Regions from separate parts of the Clostridioides sp. LIBA-6622 genome, predicted to be linked through region 1. Evidence: riboswitches for the same ligand, from Rfam matches in the RefSeq annotation. Region 1 holds a riboswitch; each other region holds the start of a gene.
The links. A riboswitch is a leader RNA that binds a small molecule or an ion and turns the genes downstream of it on or off. The one in region 1 is predicted to bind S-adenosylmethionine.

Region 1 (6,187 bases):
AATTCCAATTTCATTTAAAATATCATTTATAGTAGTTTTTGAATATCCTTTAGTGCAAAAAAGCATTTCAGCTGTATCTAATATTTCAGCTTTACGTTCTTCAGGGTCTTTTACGATTCTCATATGTTTTCTCCTTTCAACAGACCGTCAGTCGGTTTGGTTTTATTATATAAAACTACTCTTATAATGTCAAATTTTTTTTAAAATAATAAGGTATAAAGAATCATTAAGATTATCTCTATACCTATAGTTTTCTATATCTTATTTAATTAGTTTTTATATAACATCTCAAATTTATTGTAGTAGATAGTTTTTTATCCAATTTCTAAACAATAACTCAGAATGTTTTTTCCATTTGACTGTTGGCTCTTGTGAAGGGTCATTATTCGTATAATAGTTTTGAGGTATAGATATTTCATCGCCCTTATCTATATCTCTCTTATACTCCTTATCAAGTGTGTATTTGTCATATTCACTATGACCCATTACAAATACATCTCTTGAATTTGTAATTATATAAGGACCAGCTTCTTTAGAATGACTTACAATATTCAATTCTTTATTTTTTTTTAAAGCTTCAGTATTTACAGTAGTATGTCTTGAGTGTGGAGCAAAAAATTCTTTTTCAAAACCATCTACTATTTTACTATTTTTATCTACTTTATGCTTAAATACTCCAAAACATTTTTGACTTAGTGGAAGTTTTTTTACATTGTAGTATTTGTAAAGACTTGCTTGAGCCGCCCAACATATATATAATGTAGATTTAGTTTTTCTTTTAGAATAATCCATTATTTCTTCTAGTTCATTCCAATAATCAACTTCTTCAAACTCCATTTGTTCAACTGGAGCTCCTGTTATTATAAAACCATCAAAATGCTCTTCTTTGGCTTCATCAAATGTTTTATAAAAATCCTTAACATATTCATTGCATACTCTTTTGCTTTCTCTTGTTGAGATTTTAATAAATTCTACAGATACATTGAATCCTGTTTTATCTATTCTTCTAAGTAAATCTAATTCTGTATCCATCTTTATAGGCATTAGATTCAATATAGCTATCTTTGTATCTATATTCTCTTCATATTTTAATTCTTTATTAAAATCTTCTTTGTAAACTACATCTATTCCTTCATCCAATAATTTATTAATAACAGGTAATCCCTTTGGTAGTATTAAAGCCATCTCTTCTCACTTCTCTTTCTCTTAGACTATTAGAAATTTAAAGCTTGATTTAAATCAGCTATCAAATCCTCTACATTTTCTATTCCAACGGACAATCTTATTAGTGAAGGTAATACTCCAGACGCAATTAATTGTTCTTCTGTCAATTGTCTATGAGTAGTTGAAGCTGGATGTATAACGCATGTTCTTACATCTGAAACATGTGTAACTAAAGATGCTATCTGTAGTTTTTCAACAAATTTTTTGGCATTTTCTAATCCACCTCTTACTCCAAATGATAAAACTCCACTACATCCTTTTGATAGATACTTTTTGGCATTCTCATAATACTTATTATCTTCAAGTCCTGGATAGTTAATCCAATCTACATTTTCATGTTTTTCTAAAAACTTAGCTATTTTAAGAGCATTTTCACTATGTCTCTCCATTCTAAGGTGAAGTGTTTCAACATTTAAATTAGTAAGATATGCATTAAATGGGCTTAAACAGTTCCCATAATCTCTAAGTAGCTGAACACGTGCCTTAGTTGCATATGCAGCATTTCCAAACTTTTGAGTATAGCTTATTCCATGATATGTTGGGTCTGGTTCCACTAACTCTGGAAATTTTCCATTATCCCAATTAAAGTTTCCACCATCTACTATAATCCCCCCAACACTTGAAGCATGCCCATCTAGATATTTTGTAGTAGAATGAGTAACTATGTTTGCACCATATTTTAGAGGATTACAAAGCACTGGAGATGCTAGTGAATTATCTACTATAAATGGAACATTCACTCTCTTAGCTACATTTGATATTTTTTCAAAATCTATAACTTCAAGAGTTGGGTTTGCAAGTGTTTCTGCAAACACAACTTTGGTACTTTCATTTGCAAGTTTTACTATTTCATCTTCACTTGAATCTAAGTCAAAGGATATTAAATCTATTCCAAATTTTTTAAGACTAGACCCTAATAAATTAAATGTTCCTCCATATACTTTTGAAGAACAAAGTATACTATCTCCTGATTTACATACATTTAAAACAGCTAACATATTTGCAGATTGACCTGATGAAACAGCTACAGAAGATACTCCTCCTTCTAACAAACTTATTTTTTCTTCAAAAGCTTGAACAGTCGGATTGCTTATTCTTGAATACATATGTCCATCAACCTTCAAATCAAATAAGTCAGCAAGTTCATCTATGCTACTATATTTAAAAGTTGTACTTTGATATAAAGGTAATACTCTTGGCTCTCCATTTCCTGGTTTATAATTTCCTTGCACACATATTGTTTCTTTATTATACATTTTTGTATCCCCCTTAGATTTTAGTAAAAATTAAACTATTTACCAGATGAGATTTAAAATAAATAAAGCCTGAGTATATAACTCAGGCTCTGTATAAGCTTAATTATACTCATCTCTCAGCTTTCGCCGCAGGATTTAGCACCAATGTATATAAATATACTGGTTGCCGGGTTTCATAGGGCCAGTCCCTCCACCTCTCTGGATAAGATTTATTTAATTTTTCTATGTTTTATATCTTATATATTTTTCCTAATTTTGTCAACTATTTTTTCGAAATTTTTCTTTTAATAACTTTTCCAACCTCTACTTGAACTACAGACATTGTGGCTAGAATGATTGTTATAAGCCATTCTGAGCCATTTAAAATAGTTAAACTGAACGCATTTCTAAAAACAGGTACAAATAGTATTACTGCTATTAGTAATGCAGAAGTTAAAAATGAAATTAAAAGAAATGGGTTCTTACCATTATTTTTGTTAAACATGGAATCTGTATTTGAACGCTGGCTAAATGCTCTCAACATTTGTGAAAATGCTAATACACAAAATGCCATTGTTTGACCTACAGCATGATTTTCTATATTAAGACCAATTTTATATGCTAAAATAGTCATTATTGCCACAAATATACCTTGAGTAACTACTCTTTGTATAAGATTTTTTTCAAATAAGGTAGCTGATTTCACTGGCTGATGCTTCATTATATTTCTACTTGGTGGGTCAACTCCAAGTGCAAGAGCTGGAAGTGTAGCAGTTGCAAGGTTTACCCACAAAATATGAACTGCAAGAAGTGGAGTATCCCAATTTAATAATATTGCAACAAACAACGTAAGTATCTCTGCTATATTACCAACAAGTAAGAATTGTATAACTTTCTGTATATTTCTATATACACGTCTACCTTCTTTTATTGCATAAGCAATTGTTGTAAAGCTATCATCCATTAAAATCATATCAGAAGAATCTTTTGCAACGTCTGTACCACTTATACCCATAGCTATACCAATATCAGCAGATTTTAAAGCAGGAGAATCATTTACACCATCTCCAGTCATTGCTGGTACTTCTCCAATTCTTTTTAGAGACTGTATAATTCTAAGTTTATCAAATGGGGATACACGAGCAAATACTGTAGCATTTTTAACAGCTTTATCTAGTTCATCATCACTTAAATTATCAAGTTCATCACCAGATATAACAGTATTTCCTTCATTCCATATTCCTAATTCATGAGCTATTGTTGTGGCAGTAACTTTATGGTCACCTGTTATCATTATAGTTCTTATACCTGCTTCTTTACAAGTATTTACTGCATCAATTACCTCAGTTCTTGGAGGGTCAATCATACCAACCATACCTATAAATGTCAAATCATATTCTACGTTTTCATTATCCTCTTTTGGTATAGATGAAATCTCACGCTTCGCAAAACCAAGTACACGCAATGCATCTTTAGACATCGTAAGACATAATTCGTGTATATTCTTTTTATCCAATTCAGTAATATTTCTTTCACCTTTTGATGTTAATATTTTAGTACATAAGTCAAGAATTTCATCTACTGCACCTTTAGTATAAGCAGTAATATTTCCATCTATATTATGAACAGTTGTCATACATTTTCTATCAGAATCAAAAGGCTGTTCAAATACACGTGGATATTCTTCTTCAAGAGCTTCTTGATCTATTCCAAATTTGTTGACCATAAAAATTAATGCACCCTCTGTTGGGTCACCTAATATTTCATCTGTTTTATCTGGATTAATACATGCATCATTACAAAGTGCACTAGCATAAACAATCTCTTTATATACTAGTGGATGTTTTTCAGACGCAGTATCTATTGATGTAACTTTACCAGATTCAAAATCTCCATTTACAGCAATATGTGTAACCGTCATTTTATTTAAGGTTAATGTACCAGTTTTATCACAACATATTACTGTGGCTCCTCCTAGTGTTTCAACAGCAGGTAATTTTCTAATTAAAGCATTTCTTTTAGCCATACGTTGTACGCCTAAAGCCATTACAATAGTAGCTGTTGCAGGTAATCCCTCTGGAATAATTGATATGGCAAGGGAAATTGCAATCATAAACATTGGTAAGAGAGGTCTCTGATAAAATGCACCTATTGCAAATATAATAACGCATACAATAATACCTATGACACTTAAGGTCTTCCCAACAGTATTAAGTTTACGTTTTATAGGAGTATCAAAATCATCTTGTGAATCTAAAAGATGTGCTATGTTACCCACTTCTGTATCCATACCAGTTGCAACTACAACACCTACACCTCTACCATATGTGACGATTGAGGATGTATAAGCCATATTGCTACGGTCTCCTAATACACATTCTTCAGATAAGATTGTATCTGAATCTTTTTCTGATGGAACAGATTCTCCTGTTAATGAAGCTTCTTGAATTTTTAAACTCGATGTTTCTATCAAACGAAGGTCTGCTGGGACCATCGCTCCATCTTCTAAAAAAACAATGTCTCCTACTACAAGATTACTTGCTGGAATAACACTTTCTTCACCCTCACGCATAACACGAGCTATAGGTGAATTCATATTTTTTAATGCTTCTAATGATGATTCTGCTTTTTTCTCTTGAACAATTCCAATAACTGCATTCACTGTTACAATTATTAGTATTACAAAAGCTTCTGTAAATTCTCCAAATATCAAAGACAATATGGCGGCTCCTATTAGTATTAAAACCATAGCATCTGTAATTTGACTCCAAAGCATTTGTAAAGTTGTTCTAGGTGGTTTTTTTCTCAGTTCATTTAAACCATTCTCTTTAATCCGTTTTTCCGCCTCGGTATCGGTGAGCCCCTCTTCTGATGAATCTAGACTTTCTAAAATCTCATGTGTTGCTCTTGAATGCCAAGGCATCTGTTTGTGATTTTCCATTTTGGAAGATCACTCCTTTCTTTTTTTGATTTAAGAATAATTATATTTTAAAATCAAGTTCAATTCAATACACAATAAGTATATTTTACCTAAATTTAACAATAGCACTCAATATTTAAATACATTTACTCTTTTAAAAATACGTATTCACCATTATTAGATAGATTTTCTTGATACTTATATCCTCCTAAATTAAATTTCTTGAGTTCCTCAGTATCTCTTACTCTATTTTTTATAATATATTTTACCATCATTCCTCTAGCTTTCTTTGCTTGTGTAGATTCAACTTTTAATTTGCCATTTTTACTTACTTTAAAAGTACATGTAATATATGTATCACTATCTTTAATAAATTTTTCTATGGATTTACTATATTCGTTTGATGTCAGATTAACAATAGCCCTTTTTTCTTTGATTAATTCTTTATATATGCTATTTCCCCAATATTCATATAAATTCTTAAATTCATGTATCTGTAATTTTGTCTGCATTTCTAATCTATACTCATATATGCTATCATATGGTTTTATAACCCCATACAATCCACTTATGATTCGAATACAACTGTCTGCGAACTCTTCATCTTGCTTTGTAAAACTATTTGCTTCTATGTTTTTATATTGCATTCCATCATAAGTTAAGATTGCAGGACTTCCAAATCTATCAAACTTAATATTCTCAAATCTATTTTTATTTAATATGGCTAATTTTTCATTGATTTTCATCTTATTTTTAAAATCTTCTATGCTAAATGTTTTTATATTTTTCGCTATTTCACTTGCATTAT
Region 2 (6,187 bases), 450 kb from region 1:
TAAATATACTACTCCTATAAATCTATCTGTATCTACTATACTAAAGCAAATTGCTATAAATCCTATAATAGTTGTAAAAAAAGCAAAATATGATAAATCTTTTATTAATTTATAGTGTTCAACTGTACTATCAAGTTTATTCAACAAATATATCAAATTAAACAACGACACGACAATATTAACTAATATAATAATCATATTCCAGTTAAAATCACTAAAAATATTTCTTATAAAGTAGTCTACTATGACAAAAGTGCTATAAAAAATTAATACAGGACTTATTCTCAAATTTTTCACTTTAGAAATGGTTAAATATATAAAAGTAGACATATTAATTATACTTAAATTTAGTAATACAATTTGGAATTTTTGAAGTTTTAAATCTGCTACTCCTAAAATACTTACAAAAACTAATACGAGACACCCTGCCTTTAATATATTTATAAATTCGTCTTTTTTAAAACTAGTTATATAAACTATAGAATATCCAAATATCCAGAGTAAAATTATCCTATACATATTTATAGAAACTGTATACAAATTTATATTTAAAAGTGCAATAATCAAAAATACCCCATTAGCTAGTATATAGACCTTATTCTTGCTTAAAGTTCCCTTAGATTCCATATTCCCCACCACTTCTTCATTTTTATATAGTTTTACCTATAAATATGTTACCACAATTCTTCCAAAAAATTTGTCACTTTCTAGTTATAAAAAAAAATGAGTAAATATTTTTAATTTTACTCATTTTATAGATTTTGTATATTCAATTTAAAAAGCTGGAACTATACTTCCTTTATATTCGTCTTGTATAAATTTTTTAACTTCTTTACTGTTCATAGCTTCTGATAAAGCTTTCATCTTATCACTGTCTTTATTATCTTCTCTACAAGCTATTATATTCACATATGGAGAATCATTTGACTCTATTACTATAGCATCCTTAGTAGGATTTAAGTTAGCTGTTAAAGCGTAATTGGAATTTATAACTGCTCCATCAACATCTTTTAATACTGTTGGTAATTGCTCTGCATTCATTTCTTTTATTTGTATATTTTTAGGATTTTTAGTTATATCTTTTTTAGTTATAAGTTCTCCATCTTTTACTTCGATTAATTTATGTTTTGCTAATAATTTAAGTGCTCTAGCTCCATTAGTTGCATCATTTGGTACTGCTATAACTGCTCCATCTTTTATTTCATCTAATGACTTAACTTTTTCTGAATAGAATCCCATTGGCTCTATATGGACTTTAGATGTATACGTAAGTTTATATCCTTTCTCTTTCACAGTTTCCTCTAAAAACGGAATATGTTGAAAGAAGTTAGCATCCAAAGAACCTTCATCTAAAGCTGTGTTTGGAAGTACATAGTCATCAAATATTTTTACTTCTAAATCATATCCTTTTTCTTTTAATAAAGGTTTTGCTACTTCCAATATCTTTGCATGTGGATTTGATGAAGCCCCTACTAGTATTTTCTTATCCTCTTTGTTTGAACAACCAACTGCTGATATTGCTATTGCTGACACCAATGCTACTGATAATAATTTTTTTAATTTCATTTTTTGCTCCCCCTCTTTAAAATATTTATGATTAAATTATTTTAGTTTCTTGTAAGCTAGATTTCCTATACCTTGTATTATCTGAACTAATATTACAAGTGCTATTACTGTATACACCATTACTGCTGTATCGAATCTTTGATATCCATAGATAAGCGCTACATTACCTAATCCTCCAGCTCCGACTGCACCTGCCATAGCTGTATAACCAAGTATAGATATTATTGATAATGTAATCCCAGATACTATTGAAGGCATAGCTTCCTTTATCATAACTTTAAATACTATTTGTCTCTTTGTAGCCCCAAAAGACCTTGCAGCTTCTATCAATCCCTTGTCAACTTCATTTAGTGAACTTTCTATGATTCTAGCGATAAATGGCGCTGCACCAATAGTTATTGGTACTATTGCAGCAGTTTCCCCTATACTTGTTCCAACTATTAATCTAGTTATTGGAATCATTGCAACTATAAGTATCATAAATGGGAAACTTCTAAATATATTTACTATAAACCCTAAAACACTATTTATTGTGCTATTTGGTTTTAATCCATCTGGTTTTGTGACTACTAATATGATTGCTAATATAAATCCTAATATTGTTGCTACTATAGTTGGTACTATAACCATATACAAAGTTTGTAACAATGCACTTGGAAATAGTGTTGTTAAAAAGTCGATTAAACTATTCATTTATCATTTCCTCCCATCTTATGCCTTTACTAGTTAGATATTGTTTTACTTGTTCTCCACTTTTATCTGAAACATTTATGATAAGTGAACCTAAAATATCTTCTTTAAATTGTTCTAATTTACCAAATATTATAGATACATCTATATTCAGTTCTCTTGCCATAGTCGTTATAATAGCGTCATTAGAAATATCTTTAGGGAATAGTATCTTTATATTTGTTCCTTTTGGTAAAATTATACTTTCTTCACCTATTAATTTTCTAAGTCCCTTAGTATTTCTTAAGAAAATCTCTTCTGTATCTCCTACCTCTAGTACTTCTCCATTTTCCATTATTGCTACTCTTCCACAAATCTGTTTTATAACTTCCATTTGATGAGTTACAACAATTATTGTTATTCCTAATTTTTTATTTATATCTTCAAGTAATGAAAGAATTGATTTTGTAGTATTTGGGTCTAATGCTGAAGTTGCCTCATCACAAAGAAGTACTTGTGGATTTAGTGCTAAGGCTCTGGCAATTGCAACTCTTTGTTTTTGGCCACCACTTAAATTTCTAGGTTTATCATTTTTCTTCTCAGATATTCCAACCACTTCTAATAACTCTAAAACTCTTTTCTTTATCTCTGATTTTGTATATCCAAAACATTCCAATGGTAATGCTACATTATCAAATACAGTTCTTCTCTCAAGTAATGAAAAGTGTTGAAAAATCATACCTAACTCTTTTCTTAAATCTCTCATTTGCTTTTCATTTAATGACTTTACTTCTTTATCAGAAACAAGTACATTACCTTCTTGATATTCTTCTAAGCCATTTATACATCTAAGTAGTGTTGATTTTCCTGCACCACTATGACCTATTATTCCAAAAATTTCTCCAGATTCTATCTCAATACTTACATCTTTAAGCACTTGAATCTTTCCATAATACTTATTAACATTTTTTATGCTAATCATAAAATTTCCTCCCTATATTATGCTCAGTTTTTATGTTTATCCTCGCTTATGTATTTTATATATAACTAAATAAAAGCCTGAGTATAAACTCAGGCTTAGAAAGCTATTTATACTCATCTATCAACTATATTAGTTGCAGGATTTAGCACCAATGTATATAAAATATACTGGTTGCCGGGTTTCAAAGGGCCAGTCCCTCCACCACTCTTGATAAGACGTTATTTAATTTAAAATTTAATTTGATTATCATTTGTTGCTATGTTATATATGATATATTCATTAATAATATTTGTCAATAAATTTATTTAAATTTCTTATTTTTTATTAGTTTTAGCAAAAATAAATAATTATTTTTTATTGATTTTATATCATCTAAACCTTTGTATTTTTAATGGTTGTATAATATTATATAACCATTAAATTATCATTAATATAAAAAATATATTACATGATAGTAAACTATCCATATCTCCTATAAATAAAGTAAAAACATAAAAAACTAACCACTAAATAAATTATAATCTTAATTTCTTTAATTTTTTAGAGTTGACAATTCAAATAGAAGAAGCTATTATTTTTATAAATGAACAATTCATTCATAAGGAGGTGAAACACTTGGACCAACGTATTAAAGACATATCTGATGCTGCCACAACTTTATTCATTAAGCAAGGGTATACAAAAACTCAGATTAACCACATAGCAAAAGCAGTAGGCGTTTCTGTAGGTACAATTTATCTTAACTTTGCAGGTAAAAAGGAAATTATGCACTTTATCCTTAAATGTACAATAGAACCTGATTTCATTAATAATAGTTTTTCAAAACCAATTACAAATGATTTGTTTATTGGATTAGAAAATCAGATTATTGATATTTTTAAAAAATCTGGAGACACTTTTGCTTCACATCTTAAGAATAATCTTATAGGTTATAGCTTTGAAGAATTTATATCTGATTCATTTGATATTCTTTCTCAATATGCTGTTGGGTGTTTGTTTATAGAAAAAAATCAATTTGATTTTAAAAGACTATCAGAGTATTATATAACCTATCGCAAACAGTTTCTTGATACTATGACACATTATATGACTGAGTTTATTACAAGAGGAATTGTTCGTCAGTTAGAACATATTGAACTATCTACTACACTTATAATCGAAATTTTATCTTGGTGGGCTATGGACATTCACTATACTTCTTTTCAAACACAAGATATTTCATCGGATTTGGCAAAACAGATTTGTATGGATAACATTATAACTGCATACAAAAAATAAAATTGGTAGGTCTCTATGACCTCTAATTTTTACATTTATTATGAATGAACTATTCATTTACTACAAAGGAGATGTAAAATAATATGAAACTTAAAAAACAAATTACGATTTGTATTGCTATGGCAACATGTATGTTAACTTTTACTGGATGCTCTCATTCACAAACTTCTTCACTGGCAAACGAACTTCATTTTTCTTTGGATGATATATTAAACTTGACCATTTCATATGATGAAGAAAAAATAGCATTTTTTGAAAGTGAAAGTGATGAACTAATTATCAAGGAGTATATGACAACCAATAAAAATAGTTACCATGCAAAAATAAATCAAGACAGTAACAGCATCAAAATCAGTGAGGGGGGTAAGCCTCTTTTCAAAGGTAGTTTTTCACGTTATATTGAAGTTTACTTGCCTACATCTTACCATGAAAATTTAACTGTCACGACAACTGATGGAAATATTGATTTTTCAAATATTGATATTCTCTTATCATCACTGCATTCTGACAGTACAACTGGAACTATTCATTTTAATGTAGCAAAAGCCAAAGATATCTATCTATCTTCTACAAGTGGCACATTAAAGCTAGGAGATTTAAAAGCAAATCAAATTAAAATAGAAACAACCAGTGGTAATGTAACTTGTGACAAAATAGATGGAAATGTTACATATACTTCCACTAGTGGAAATGCTAATATAAAATCTGCTGTTGGTTCAGGAAATTATAGAACCAATAATTCTGGAAATCTAAATATCAAATATGCTAAAGTGACTGATAATCTTTCATTCTTTAATAAAAATGATGACATTAATATTATACTTCCTAAAGATTTAGAGTTTGAGTTTATAGCAACAACAAAAAATGGCTTGATTTCAACTAATTTTAAAAAATATATTACACTTGAGAAAAGAATAGCAAAAGGTATAATTGGTAGTCATCCTGATATAACAATCAATGTCGAAACTAATAATGGAAATATTAATGTGACAAGATAATAATATTTATATCTTTTTTATGAAAAACACCATACTTCTTATTAGGTATAATATTAATCTATTACTATTATTTAAAAATTTGAATATTCAACTTAATTATTAAAGCATGATTAATATGAAAAAATATGAAGCCCAATAAAGATAATCTCTTTAGGGCTTCTATATATTTTAAAACTTTTTTATTTTCTAACTAGGTATTTACTCTATTATTTTTTATTATTTCCTGTTATTCCCAGTCTATCATTCATATCTTTTATCATTTTTCTAAAACCACTACCTATATCATTTCCAACATCTTCTGTTCCATGAACTAACTTCATAAAGTCATTTTGACCTTTTTTCATATCTTCATCAGATACATTATCTAATTTTTTTATTCTCTCATCTATATCTTTTATTAATCTTTCACCTTCAGTTATTAGTTCATCATTCATTTTCTTTAACTCTGTATCTTCTGTTTTACCATCTTTTTTAAGAGATGTTACAAATGATTGTATTTTATCTCTACTATCTTTATATGCAGCTTTTACATCACTCAAGTATTTTTCATTTCCTGGATATTCTTTATCCTTAAACTGGTTATTTATACTTTCTGGTGTATCATAAATAGAATATCTATTTAAACCTGCTATATAATCGTTATAACTTGTTGAATAATAATTCATATAACCTTCATTATTATTTACTGATTCAT
Region 3 (6,187 bases), 810 kb from region 1:
AGTTCAACTTCCAGATGGGATAGAATTTATAAAAGTAAAAGAAATTGATAGACAAACACCTTCTTTATCTTCTGTCATAGATTATGGAGAATATCTGTTTAATATAGAATTGAAGAGACCTCTAACTAAAGAGTTTGTAAAAAGAAAAGTAATTGATTTTATGAATAATAAAGAGATAATTATAACAAAGAAGAATAAAAAAGGTAAGATGGTTGAAGTTGACATAAGACCTATGATAAGAACTTTTGATGTTTTAAATTTAGAAGATGAACATATTACTCTTACTGCTACTATAGCTACAGGTTCAAAGACTAATTTAAATACTAATATACTTATTCCAAAAATATTAGAAATGTTTGAATTGAATATTGACCCATTAGATGTTGATATATTGAGAAGAGATTTATATGTATTAGAAGATGGGGAATTAGTGACTCCTATGTAGGCTCGAGAGGTGAAGTTGTGAAGAAGATAGTTATTGAGTCCTTAGTAGGGTCTCAGAAAACAGCAATACTTGAAGATGAAAGATTAACAGAGCTTTTTGTTGAAGATAATTTAAATAAAAAGACTGTATCAAATATATATCGTGGAATTGTAAAAAAAGTTATACCAGGGATAGAAGCTTGTTTTGTAGATATTGGCTTTAAAAAACTTGCTTATTTACAATTGAAAAAAGGAAGTACTATAAAATCTGGTCAAGATATTTTAGTTCAAGTAAATAAAGAAGAGATAGGAACTAAAGGTGCAAAATTAAACACTGAAATTAGTATTTCGGGAAGGTATATTGTCTATATACCTTCTAATGATAGAACTACAATATCAAATAAAATTATTGATGAAAAAGAAAGATTTAGACTAAAAAAAATTACTAAAGCAGTGAATAAAGAAAATTTAGGACTCATAATAAGAACTGAAGCTCAAGGTTGTACTCATGATGAAATAAAAAAAGATATAGAAGAGTTAAAATTACAATATGAAAATATTTTAAAAGAATATAAACTTGGTATAGGACCAAAATTATTATATAAATCTTTAGACTTTGCAACCAAATATGTAAAAGATAATGTAAATGATGATATTGAATCTATAATTATTAATAGTTATGATAGATATTGTGAACTCAAGTCTATTTTAAAAGGAATAGACAATACGTATGTTGATAAACTATGTCTTGAAGAAAATAGGGATGTATTTGATTTATACAGAATAGAATCCCAAATAGAAAAGTTATTAAATAAAAAGGTATGGTTAAAGAGTGGAGGTTATCTAGTAATAGAAAAGACAGAAGCTCTTACAGTTATAGATGTAAATACAGGTAAGTTTGTTGGAACTGGCAAACTTGATGAGACTGTTTACAAAACTAATATTGAAGCTGCAAAAGAAATTGTAAGACAGCTTAGAATTAGAGATATAGCTGGAATAATAATAATTGATTTTATTGATATGCATAAAAAGAAGCATCAAAATGAAGTTTTACACATATTAGAGGAAGAATTTAATAAAGATAAAAGAAAAGCGGAAGTGTTAGGTATGACGAAGCTTGGTTTAGTAGAAGTTGCAAGGCGTAGGGAAAAAGAGTCTATTGATAAATATTATTTAATGTCTTGTCCATGTTGTGATGGTGCACAAATGATAAAATCTATACATCATATGGTAGATGGCATTGAAAAAGAAATTATGAGAATAAGTGAGCATACAGTCTACAAAAACATAATAATAGAGTTTAATGATTTAATTTTTGAACAAATAAAAGAATATTATATGGATATAATTGATAAAATTGGTGAAAAATATAATATAAAGATTTCTTTAACTGCAAATTGTACATTAAAACACAATAAAACCAATGTTATTTTCGATAAAATAGTTGACAATAAAATGTAAATATTTTATAATTAATAATTGTAATGCCGCACAGTAAAGGTTTAAATCTTCCAATGAAGTACCTTGTACTGGCGAGTTTGAGGCCGAGGAGGTGTATTTAATGTACGCTATAGTAAAGACTGGTGGGAAGCAATATAAAGTTTCTGAAGGTGATGTATTATTCGTTGAAAAATTAGAAGCTAACGCAGGTGATGTTGTTACTTTAAACGAAGTATTAGCTTGCTCTAAAGATGGAGAATTAAAATTAGGTTCTCCAGTAGTAGAAGGAGCATCTGTTCAAGCTAAAGTTGTTGAACAAGGTAAAGCTAAGAAAGTTATTGTTTTCAAGTATAAAGCAAAAAAAGATTACAGAAGAAAACAAGGACATCGTCAATCATATACTAAGATAGTTGTAGAAAAAATAAACGCTTAGTTGTTGGTCAAGTTATGATAAAAGTAAAGTATTATTATAATGATGATTTCTTGATACAAGGTTTTTGTTTAAAGGGACATGCTGATTTTGCTGAAATAGGCTATGATATAGTGTGTGCTGCAGTTACATCTAATGCTATTGCAGTTATAAATTCTTTAGACAAATTACAAAAGATTGAATTTGAAAAAGTAATAGGAGAAGAAGGTCATATAGAATGTATAGTTAAAGATATACATATAAAAGATGCACAATTATTACTAAATCACTTTCAATTAGCGGTTGAAGAAATTAAACGGGAATACCCAAAAAATATAAAAATTTTAAAAAAGTAGGGGGTGACTCCATATGTTAAACATGAATTTACAATTATTAGCATCTAAAAAAGGGGTAGGTTCTTCTAAAAATGGGAGAGATTCTATATCTAAAAGATTAGGTGTTAAAAGATTTGATGGTCAATTAGTAACTGCTGGAAGTATAATAGTTAGACAAAGAGGAACTAAAATACATCCAGGAACTAATGTTGGAAAAGGTAGCGATGATACTTTATTTGCATTAGTTGATGGTACTGTTAAATTCGAAAGAAAAGACAAGAAGAGAAAAAAAGTTAGTATATATCCAGTAGCAATAGCTGAGTAATATACATAAAAGGAGTGTTGAGGCACTCCTTTTTCTTATAGTACTGATGAATTTATAATAGTGTTTTTGGTAATGCTAATTAAAAGTTTTTAATTAAGTAGGTGAAGAATTTGTTTATAGATAAGGCAAGAATATTTGTTAGGGCTGGAAATGGTGGAAATGGTTCGGTAGCATTTAGAAGAGAAAAATACGTTCCAGCTGGTGGACCAGATGGCGGAGATGGTGGTCGTGGAGCAAGCATCATATTTGAAGTTGATTTAGGTCTTAGAACTCTAATGGACTTTAAGTACCAAAAAAAATATCAAGCTCAAAATGGTGGCGACGGAAGCAAAGGTAAAAGAGCTGGTAAAAATGGAGAAAATTTAGTATTAAAAGTACCAGCAGGCACAGTAATAAGAGATGAGGCTACAGGTCTTGTATTAGCAGATTTAAAGAAAGAAGGAGATATAGCTGTAGTTGCAAAAGGTGGTATAGGTGGTAAAGGAAATCAACACTTTGCCAATGCAGTAAGACAAGCTCCAGCTTTTGCAAAGTCTGGTACAGATGGAGAAGAAAGATGGGTAACTCTTGAACTTAAAATGATAGCAGATGTAGGGCTTTTAGGATTTCCTAATGTAGGTAAATCAACATTTCTATCAGTAGTAACTAAGGCAAAACCAAAAATTGCAAACTATCACTTTACAACATTGACACCAAATTTAGGTGTTGTTCAAACTAAGTTTGGAGATAGTTTTGTACTTGCAGACATACCTGGAATTATAGAAGGTGCTTCTGAAGGGATAGGATTAGGCCATGAGTTTTTAAGACATGTAGAGAGAACTAAGGTATTGATACATATTGTAGATATATCTGGATTAGAGGGCAGAGACCCTATTGAAGATTTTGATAAGATAAATGATGAACTTAGATTGTACAATGAAAAGCTTTCAAAGAGACCACAAATTGTAGTTGCAAATAAATTTGATATATTAGAAGATGAAAGCAAGTTTGAGACATTTAAGAATGAATTAGAGGGCAGAGGATATACAGTTTTTAAAATGTCTGCTGCAACTCGTGAAGGAATAGATGATGTAATAACTTATGTATCTAAACTTCTAAAAGAAGTAGAAGATATAGAATTAGTTTCAGAAGAAGAAATGTACAGACCAGAGCTTGATATTGGTACTGAAGAAGAATTGAGTATAGATATTGAAGATGGAGTGTATGTAGTTACAGGTAAAGCACTTAGAAGAATAATGTATTCTGTAAATTTTGATGATATGGAATCTCTTCAATATTTCCAAAAAGCTATGGAAGGTCAAGGCGTGTTTGACAGACTTAGAGAGATGGGAATAGAGGATGGAGATATAGTTAGAATTTACGAATTGGAATTTGAATTTTACAATTAATTTTAGTATAGAATTATAGAGGTGAAAATATGTTAAAAGGAAAACAAAGAGCGTATTTAAGATCTTTGGCAAATACTTTAAAACCTACTACACAAATTGGTAAAGAAGGTGTCACAGAAAGTTTCTTAGAGCAATTAGATGATATGTTAAGAGTTAGAGAATTAGTAAAGGTTACTATACTGGAAAATGCAGGGCTTGATGCTAAAGAAACTGCTAATGCAGTATGTGAAGCTCTAAGAGCTGAATTTGTGCAAGCTATTGGTTTTAAATTTACTATTTATAAAAGAAATGTTGAGGAACCTAAGATACTATTCCCAGGACATGAACAGGCAAAAGCAAAGATTAAAAATAATAATGTTACAAAAAAAGGGAAACCAACTAAAAGAGCGGTTAGATAATAGCCTATATACTTTTAGTAAAATAAGTAAAAAAAATAGTGACAATTGATAGAAGTTGTATTATACTATTAAACATAAATTTAAATTAGCAATCTTATCAAGAGAGGCAGAGGGACTGGCCCTATGAAGCCCGGCAACCAGTATATTTTATTATACATTGGTGCTAAATCCTGCAGCAGTTATGCTGAAAGATGAGTATAAACCCGTCATATGGCTTGAGTTTATACTCAAGCTTTTTTAATTAGGATATTTATACATATAAATAATTTAATATAATCAAAATGATGGGGGTATGTAACAGTGAAGATAGCAATATTAGGATATGGAACAGTAGGAAGCGGATTAATTGATTTAATAGAAAATAATAATTCAAAAAGAGACATAGAAATAGTTGGAATTTTAGTTAAAAATAAAGAGAAACATAAGTCTAAGAAGTATTTTGACAAGATAACAACAAATATAGAAGATATATTTGATAAGGATATTGATACACTGGTTGAATTAATTGGAGGATTGAATCCAGCTTTTGATTATGTAACAAGAGCGTTAAATAAAAAGATACATGTAGTAACAGCCAATAAAGACTTACTTGCAGAGAGAGGTAGTGACCTTATAGAATTAGCTAACTTAAATGATGTTAGTATAAAATTTGAGGCATCTGTGGCAGGTGGTATTCCAGTTCTAAAGCCATTGATAGAATCTTTAGAAGGTAACAATATAAAGAGTATAAATGCTATCTTGAATGGAACTTGTAATTTTATATTATCGAAGATGTATGATGAAAATTTACCATATGATGTAGCTTTAAAACAAGCACAAGAATTGGGATTTGCAGAAGTTAACCCAGATGCAGATGTTTTAGGATATGATAGTGCTAGAAAATTATCTATATTATCTACTTTATCTTATGGAAAAATAGTATATTGGAAAGATTTATTATTAGAAGGAATAACTTCAATAGATGAAAAAGACATAGAATATGCAAAAAAATTAAATTGTAAGATAAAGTTAGTTGCTAGAAGTAAGTATGAATCAGGAGAAGTAAGTGGATTTGTTAGGCCAGCATTAGTTGATAATGATAATATGCTTTCAAAGATAGATAATGAGTTTAATGTAGTAATTTTAGTAGGTGATTCAGTAGGTGAGCTTTCTTTTGTAGGTAAGGGAGCTGGAAGAGGTGCAACAGGTAGTGCTGTTTATGCTGACATTATAGATGTAATAGATAAAAGAAATGCAAATATAAAATCTTTCTCAAAAGGTAGATTGGATTTAAGTGGACTTATAGAAGATGAATGTAGTGCTGTAGTTAGATTTGATGGGTATAATAAAGATGGAATTTTAAAATGTCTAGATAAATATGTAGATAGCTATGACATTATAGATGATGAAGAATTAGCAATTTTTGTAAATGCAAAGTCAGAACATGAAATCGATAGACTTTTGGAAGATGTAAAAAGAAATAATTATAG
Region 4 (6,187 bases), 1.8 Mb from region 1:
GTTTGTTTATTAGCAGTAGGTGGAGTTTGGTTTACAAATAATAATGTAGATAAATTAGCTTCTAATAAAGGAATGATAGAAAATGCTAATAAAGATAGTGAAGAGGAAATACATTTAATTGAAAAAGATAAGAAAGATGCTATTCCTACTTCAACAGATTCAAAACAAAACTTAGAAAAAGCTAAGTCAAAAGAGGAAAATAAGTCGAGTGCAACAAAATTAAACTACATTGGAGATAAAATAATAAGAGGATATTCAGAAAAAGAACCTAGTTACTCTAAAACACTAGATGTCTGGGAGACTCATAAAGGTGTAGATGTTAGTTGTACTAAAGGTAAAGAAATAAAATCTCTATTAAACGGAATGGTAGTAGATGTATTTGATGATGAAGAATATGGAAAATCAGTAAAAATAAAAAGTGACAATAATATTGTAGTTGTATATTCAAACTTAGATGAAAATGTTAGTGTTAAAAAAGAACAGAAGGTAACAGAAGGACAATCTCTAGGTACTGTAGGAAGCACTTCTCAAATAGAAAGTGAAGAGGGCATCCATGTACACTTAGAGGCATATAATGGAGAGAAATCTATAGACCCAATGAGTCTAATTAAGTAAAAGTATAACAAGTTTAATCATATTTGGTTAAGCTTGTTATATTTTTTGGTGTTTTTACATATATATCATTAAAGCTATTATGTGAGGGGGGTAATCTTTGAGATCTCATATAGAGGAAAGGGCCATAGTGGTAGCAAAATATATACTTGAAAAAAACACTACAGTAAGACAAACCGCCAAGACATTTGGAGTAAGTAAAAGTACAATTCACAAGGATGTTACAGAAAGATTGAAGGAAATAAATCCATCCCTTGCCAAAGAAGTTAAAAGTGTGCTAGACAAGAATAAATCAGAGAGACATATTAGAGGGGGATTAGCAACTAAATTAAAGTATGAGAAGGAACATAAAAAAATGTAGGTTAAAAACCTACTTTTTTTATTGAGTTAGATTATTGTAATAAATATATTAAATAATTATAAATAGCAAAATAATAATACCCTCAAAACATTTATTTTCTCTTGATTAAAGCGAGATTTTTGTATATGCTTTATTATAGGAGTATTAAAGTAGACTTATAATATAATCTAATATATAAATGAAGGAGTTGAAAAAATGGCTGGAGCTGATATAGGCATAGATTTAGGTACTGCAAATGTACTTGTTTATGTTAGTGGTAAGGGAATCGTTTTAGAAGAACCATCTGTTGTAGCAATAGATAATAGGACAGATTCTGTTTTAGCTGTGGGAGAAGAAGCTAAAAAAATGATAGGAAGAACACCAAGTAATATAGTTGCTATAAGACCTTTAAGAGATGGTGTAATTTCAGATTATGATGTAACTGAGAAGATGTTAAAATCTTTTATAGATAAGATAGTTGATAAAAAAGGATTTGGAAGATTCTTCATGCCAAGAATTATGGTATGTGTGCCAACTGGTGTTACAGAAGTAGAAAAAAGAGCAGTAGAGGATGCTACTAGACAAGCTGGAGCTAGAGAAGTATATATCATAGAAGAACCAATAGCAGCAGCCATAGGAGCTGGAGTAGACATATCTCAACCTAATGGTAATATGATTATAGATATTGGTGGAGGAACTGTAGATATAGCTGTAATATCTTTAGGGGGAGCTGTTGTAAGTGAATCTATAAAAGTTGGTGGAGATAGATTTGATGATTCTATAGTTAAGTATATGAAAAAACAACATAACCTTCTTATAGGTGAAAGAACAGCAGAGAAAATTAAGTTTGAAATTGGTTCTGCATTTAGGAGAGAAGAAGAAAAATATATGAAGATAACAGGAAGAAACTTAATTACAGGACTTCCTAGTTCTATAACTATAAATTCAACAGAAATGCTAGAAGCACTTAGAGAATGTGTTGAGCAAATAGTAGTTGCTACTCATGCTGTTTTAGAGAAAACACCTCCTGAATTAGCAGCAGATATAGGAGATGTTGGTATAATAATGACTGGTGGAGGTTCATTATTATATGGATTAGATAAAATAATAGAACAGAGAACAGGTATAACTGTTACAATAGCAGAAGAGCCATTATCTTGTGTTGCAAAAGGTACAGGTATAGCTTTGGGTTCAATAGATTTACTTGAAACAGGTGGGTCTTTTAGAAGAAAATAATTAGGAGAGTTTAGAATGCTAAATATAGATGAAATAAAGAAATTAATACCACATAGATATCCATTTTTATTAGTGGACAAGATTACAGAGTTAGAAGTTGGAAAAAGAGCTGTTGGTATAAAAAATGTAACAGTGAATGAGCCCTTTTTTCAAGGTCATTTTCCAGAATATCCACTAATGCCAGGAGTATTGATAGTAGAAGCTTTGGCACAAGTGTGTGGAGTTGCAATGATGTCTGTAAAAGAAAATAAAGGAAAATTAGGTGTATTTGCAGGTATAGATAAAGTTAGAATTAAGAGAGAAGTAAGACCAGGAGATACATTGACTATGGAAGTTGAAATGACGACTCTTAGAAGAAATATAGCTAAGGCAGATGCTAAGGCATATGTTGGAGAAGAGCTTGTCTGTAAAGGGGAATTAATGTTCGCTTTAGTGGAAAAGTAAAAATACAAAATTAAAAAGGTAGATAATTTTGAGTATTCTATCAGATACTCTAAAATATCTACCTTTTTATATAAAGAATTTTATCAGTTACTTCACATTGGACTTAGGTGGATACTAATAAAGCTAAGGCTATTGTTTCAGCTAAGTCCAATATAAAGCTAAGACGTATATTATTAAATGAAAGTCTATTGTTTTCATCAATTTTATCTACAATCCCTACTATAGAATAATTTCCTATTTGAGGTAGTTTTTTTCCAACACCTTTTCCGGGCAGGATAGGTCCTTCTCTAATCTGTATATTACCTATGTTACTCTGCGACCCCAAGCAAGCATCTATAGCCAAGAAGTTACCTTGTATATGTGTATTTTTTATAGTATCTAAAGACTCATATATATTTAAGGCGTGAATAGGGTTATCTAGTGTACCGTAAACGGGGTATTTAAATTTACTGTTCTTAAGTATTGTTCCAACTAAAGGGCCTAACGTATCACCTATAGCCCTGTCTGTTCCTATGCAAACAACAATCGTATTTTCATTAATTATAGTTTTTAGAACTGAACTTAGCATCTGTATAACATCATCATCGCTGTAATTTACTTTAGCTAAATACAATAGGAACACCCCCTTCAAAAAAATATATGAATAAAAGACAGTAAAAAGACCTAACTTTAAATTTCAGATAGGGATAATATTTTATTTGTCTTACAAAAAAAGGAATGGGAAAAATGTGACTAAAAATCTTGACAAAATTTTAAAAAAATAGTAAGCTAGTAAAGTAAAATAAAACTTAAATCTTGATTACCTTATCAAGAGCGGCTGAGGGATAGGCCCTGTGAAGCCCAGCAACCACCCAAATGGGAAAAGGTGCTAATTCCTACAAGACAAAAGTCTTGAAAGATGAGGTCAGTTAATTAGTATGCAATTACGATTATTAACCTCTTCTTATAAAGGAGAGGTTTTTTATTTTGAGTAAAATTTCTAAAATTAAAAATAAGGTAAAACCTATAATAAAAATTAAGAATGTATAAGGGGGAATAAAAATGGCAAGACATTTATTTACGTCAGAATCAGTTACAGAAGGACATCCTGATAAGATATGTGACCAAATATCAGATTCAATATTAGATGCATTATTAGAAAAAGACCCACAATCTAGAGTAGCTTGTGAAACTACAGTTACAACTGGATTAGTTTTAGTAGCAGGAGAAATAAGTACATCTGCTTATGTAGATATTCCTAAACTAGTAAGAGAAACAGTAAGAGAGATTGGATATACAAGAGCAAAATATGGATTTGACTGTGATACTTGTGCAGTTATAACTTCTATAGATGAACAATCTGGAGATATAGCTATGGGAGTTGATGAAGGTCTAGAAAGTAAGACTGGAGAAGAGATAGAAGAAGAAATAGAAAAGGTTGGGGCTGGAGACCAAGGAATAATGTTTGGATTTGCATGTAATGAGACTCCAGAATTAATGCCACTTCCAATATCTTTAGCTCATAAGTTATCAAGAAGACTTACAGAAGTTAGAAAGACAGGTATAGTTGATTATTTAAGACCAGATGGAAAAACTCAAGTTACTGTTGAATATGAAGGAAATAAAGCTATAAGAGTGCATACGGTTCTTATATCAGCTCAACATTGTGAAACAGTATCAAATGATAAAATAAGAGAAGATATAATTAATCATGTTATTAAAGCAGTTATACCAGCTGAATTACTTGATGAAGAAACTAAAATTTATATAAATCCAACAGGAAGATTCGTTATAGGAGGGCCTCAAGGAGATACAGGTCTTACAGGAAGAAAAATAATAATAGATACTTATGGTGGATATTCTAGACATGGTGGAGGAGCTTTCTCAGGAAAAGACCCTACAAAAGTTGATAGATCTGCTGCTTATGCTGCTAGATATGTTGCTAAAAATATTGTTGCAGCTGGTCTTGCAGATAAATGTGAGATAGAACTTGCATATGCTATAGGTATAGCTAGACCATTATCTATATTCATAGATACTTTTGGGACAGGCAAAGTTTCAGAGGAAAAGCTTGTTGAATTAGTAGAAAAACACTTTGATTTAAGACCAGGAGCTATAATAAGAGACTTAGATTTAAGAAAGCCTCTTTACAAAAAAGTTGCTGCTTATGGTCACTTTGGTAGAACTGATATAGATTTACCTTGGGAAAAAATTGACAAAGTTGAGCAATTAAAAAAAGATGCTTTAGGTGAATAATTTTTAACTAAGAAACTGTTAGAATGTAATTCTATGATTACTTTCTAACAGTTTTTTTATTGTAGATTAAATATTTTTAATAAATGTTAATTTTTCATCATATAATAAATAAACAGTATTTAATTAGAATAGTATATTTTATTTTATAATATTATACTAAATGAGTACATATTATGGTCAATATGTTAAATAATGGTTAAGATTGTGTTAACTACTGTTAAATAATTAAAAATATATTGAAATATCATAATAATACGTCTAATATAATCTTAATAAACTTACACTTAAAAAATTATTTTAATTAGGGGGGAGTAGTGTATGTCAGGCAAAGTAAATATTAAAACTGTTATAAGTTTTGCTGGAGCTTATGTAGCTACTGTAATAGGTTCTGGATTTGCAACTGGTCAAGAGATATTGCAATTTTTTACGTTTTATGGATATGCTGGTATTATAGGTGGAATAATATCTATGGTATTATTTTCATGGTTTGGAGCAGAAGTTATAGATAAAGGAAGAGAGTTAAAGCTTAAAGAGCCAATAAAGATTTATCAAGTATATTGTGGAAAATATCTTGGTACATTCTTTGAATGGTTTGGACCATTATTTTTATTTGGAACACTAGTAATAATGATTGCAGGAGCAGGAGCTACACTATCAGAGTACTATGGATTAAATCCATATGTAGGTAGGATTGGTATGGCAATCGTTTCCCTAATAACTGTTTCTTTAGGTTTAACAAGACTTTCTAAGATACTAGGTAATATAGGTCCTATAATAATAATATTTACACTTTTAGTAGGAGCTATTAGTTTATGTAGCAATATTGATGCTTTACCAAATGCTGGGGCTATGGTTGATAGTCTAAATATCAAAACTGCTACATCAAGTGGGTATTTCTCAGGTGTACTTTATACTTGTTATAATGTAATAATAGTAATCACATTCTTGACAGGAATGGGTTCTTCTGCAGTAAATAAGAAAGATGCTGTGTGGGGTGGTATAGTAGGTGGAGTAGCCCTTATGGCAGCAGCTATAATGATGAATTTAGCATTACTTTCAGACATAGGAAATATATATACAAAAGAGATACCAGCACTTTACTTAGCTGATAAGATATCTCCAATAATAGGTATTTTATTCTCAGTAGTACTTTTATTAGGAATATACACAACAGCAGTACCACTATTATGGTCAGTAACTAACAGATTTGTAGAAGATGACCATCCTAAATTTAGAATGATAACAATAGTAGTAAGTATATTAGCATGTATAGGAGGCCTATTACCATTTGATAAACTAGTAGGAACACTATATCCATAT

Region 2: another riboswitch for S-adenosylmethionine. It lies ahead of ACTG47_RS07450 (methionine ABC transporter ATP-binding protein); the one in region 1 lies ahead of ACTG47_RS09710 (O-acetylhomoserine aminocarboxypropyltransferase/cysteine synthase family protein).
Region 3: another riboswitch for S-adenosylmethionine. It lies ahead of ACTG47_RS05740 (homoserine dehydrogenase); the one in region 1 lies ahead of ACTG47_RS09710 (O-acetylhomoserine aminocarboxypropyltransferase/cysteine synthase family protein).
Region 4: another riboswitch for S-adenosylmethionine. It lies ahead of metK (methionine adenosyltransferase); the one in region 1 lies ahead of ACTG47_RS09710 (O-acetylhomoserine aminocarboxypropyltransferase/cysteine synthase family protein).

Annotation. Positions count from the first base shown of each region.
Region 1 covers NZ_CP196998.1:2,000,472-2,006,658, reverse strand. Annotated here, with positions in the region: gene ACTG47_RS09720 (TetR/AcrR family transcriptional regulator) at 1-123, opposite strand, end outside; gene ACTG47_RS09715 (homoserine O-succinyltransferase) at 295-1,185, opposite strand; gene ACTG47_RS09710 (O-acetylhomoserine aminocarboxypropyltransferase/cysteine synthase family protein) at 1,215-2,480, opposite strand; SAM riboswitch class I at 2,587-2,689, opposite strand; gene ACTG47_RS09705 (calcium-translocating P-type ATPase, PMCA-type) at 2,743-5,400, opposite strand; gene yaaA (peroxide stress protein YaaA) at 5,526-6,187, opposite strand, start outside.
Region 2 covers NZ_CP196998.1:1,554,991-1,561,177, reverse strand. Annotated here, with positions in the region: gene ACTG47_RS07465 (sensor histidine kinase) at 1-627, opposite strand, end outside; gene ACTG47_RS07460 (MetQ/NlpA family ABC transporter substrate-binding protein) at 775-1,566, opposite strand; gene ACTG47_RS07455 (methionine ABC transporter permease) at 1,603-2,259, opposite strand; gene ACTG47_RS07450 (methionine ABC transporter ATP-binding protein) at 2,252-3,217, opposite strand; SAM riboswitch class I at 3,328-3,434, opposite strand; gene ACTG47_RS07445 (TetR/AcrR family transcriptional regulator) at 3,833-4,495, shown strand; gene ACTG47_RS07440 (DUF4097 family beta strand repeat-containing protein) at 4,579-5,493, shown strand; gene ACTG47_RS07435 (hypothetical protein) at 5,700-6,187, opposite strand, start outside.
Region 3 covers NZ_CP196998.1:1,187,627-1,193,813, forward strand. Annotated here, with positions in the region: gene ACTG47_RS05705 (TIGR03936 family radical SAM-associated protein) at 1-445, shown strand, start outside; gene ACTG47_RS05710 (Rne/Rng family ribonuclease) at 463-1,884, shown strand; gene rplU (50S ribosomal protein L21) at 1,985-2,296, shown strand; gene ACTG47_RS05720 (ribosomal-processing cysteine protease Prp) at 2,311-2,628, shown strand; gene rpmA (50S ribosomal protein L27) at 2,642-2,932, shown strand; gene obgE (GTPase ObgE) at 3,043-4,320, shown strand; gene ACTG47_RS05735 (YhbY family RNA-binding protein) at 4,350-4,718, shown strand; SAM riboswitch class I at 4,810-4,916, shown strand; gene ACTG47_RS05740 (homoserine dehydrogenase) at 5,019-6,187, shown strand, end outside.
Region 4 covers NZ_CP196998.1:175,776-181,962, forward strand. Annotated here, with positions in the region: gene ACTG47_RS01185 (peptidoglycan DD-metalloendopeptidase family protein) at 1-615, shown strand, start outside; gene spoIIID (sporulation transcriptional regulator SpoIIID) at 713-973, shown strand; gene mreB (rod shape-determining protein MreB) at 1,169-2,188, shown strand; gene fabZ (3-hydroxyacyl-ACP dehydratase FabZ) at 2,204-2,632, shown strand; gene yyaC (spore protease YyaC) at 2,736-3,245, opposite strand; SAM riboswitch class I at 3,434-3,537, shown strand; gene metK (methionine adenosyltransferase) at 3,674-4,867, shown strand; gene ACTG47_RS01215 (YkvI family membrane protein) at 5,186-6,187, shown strand, end outside.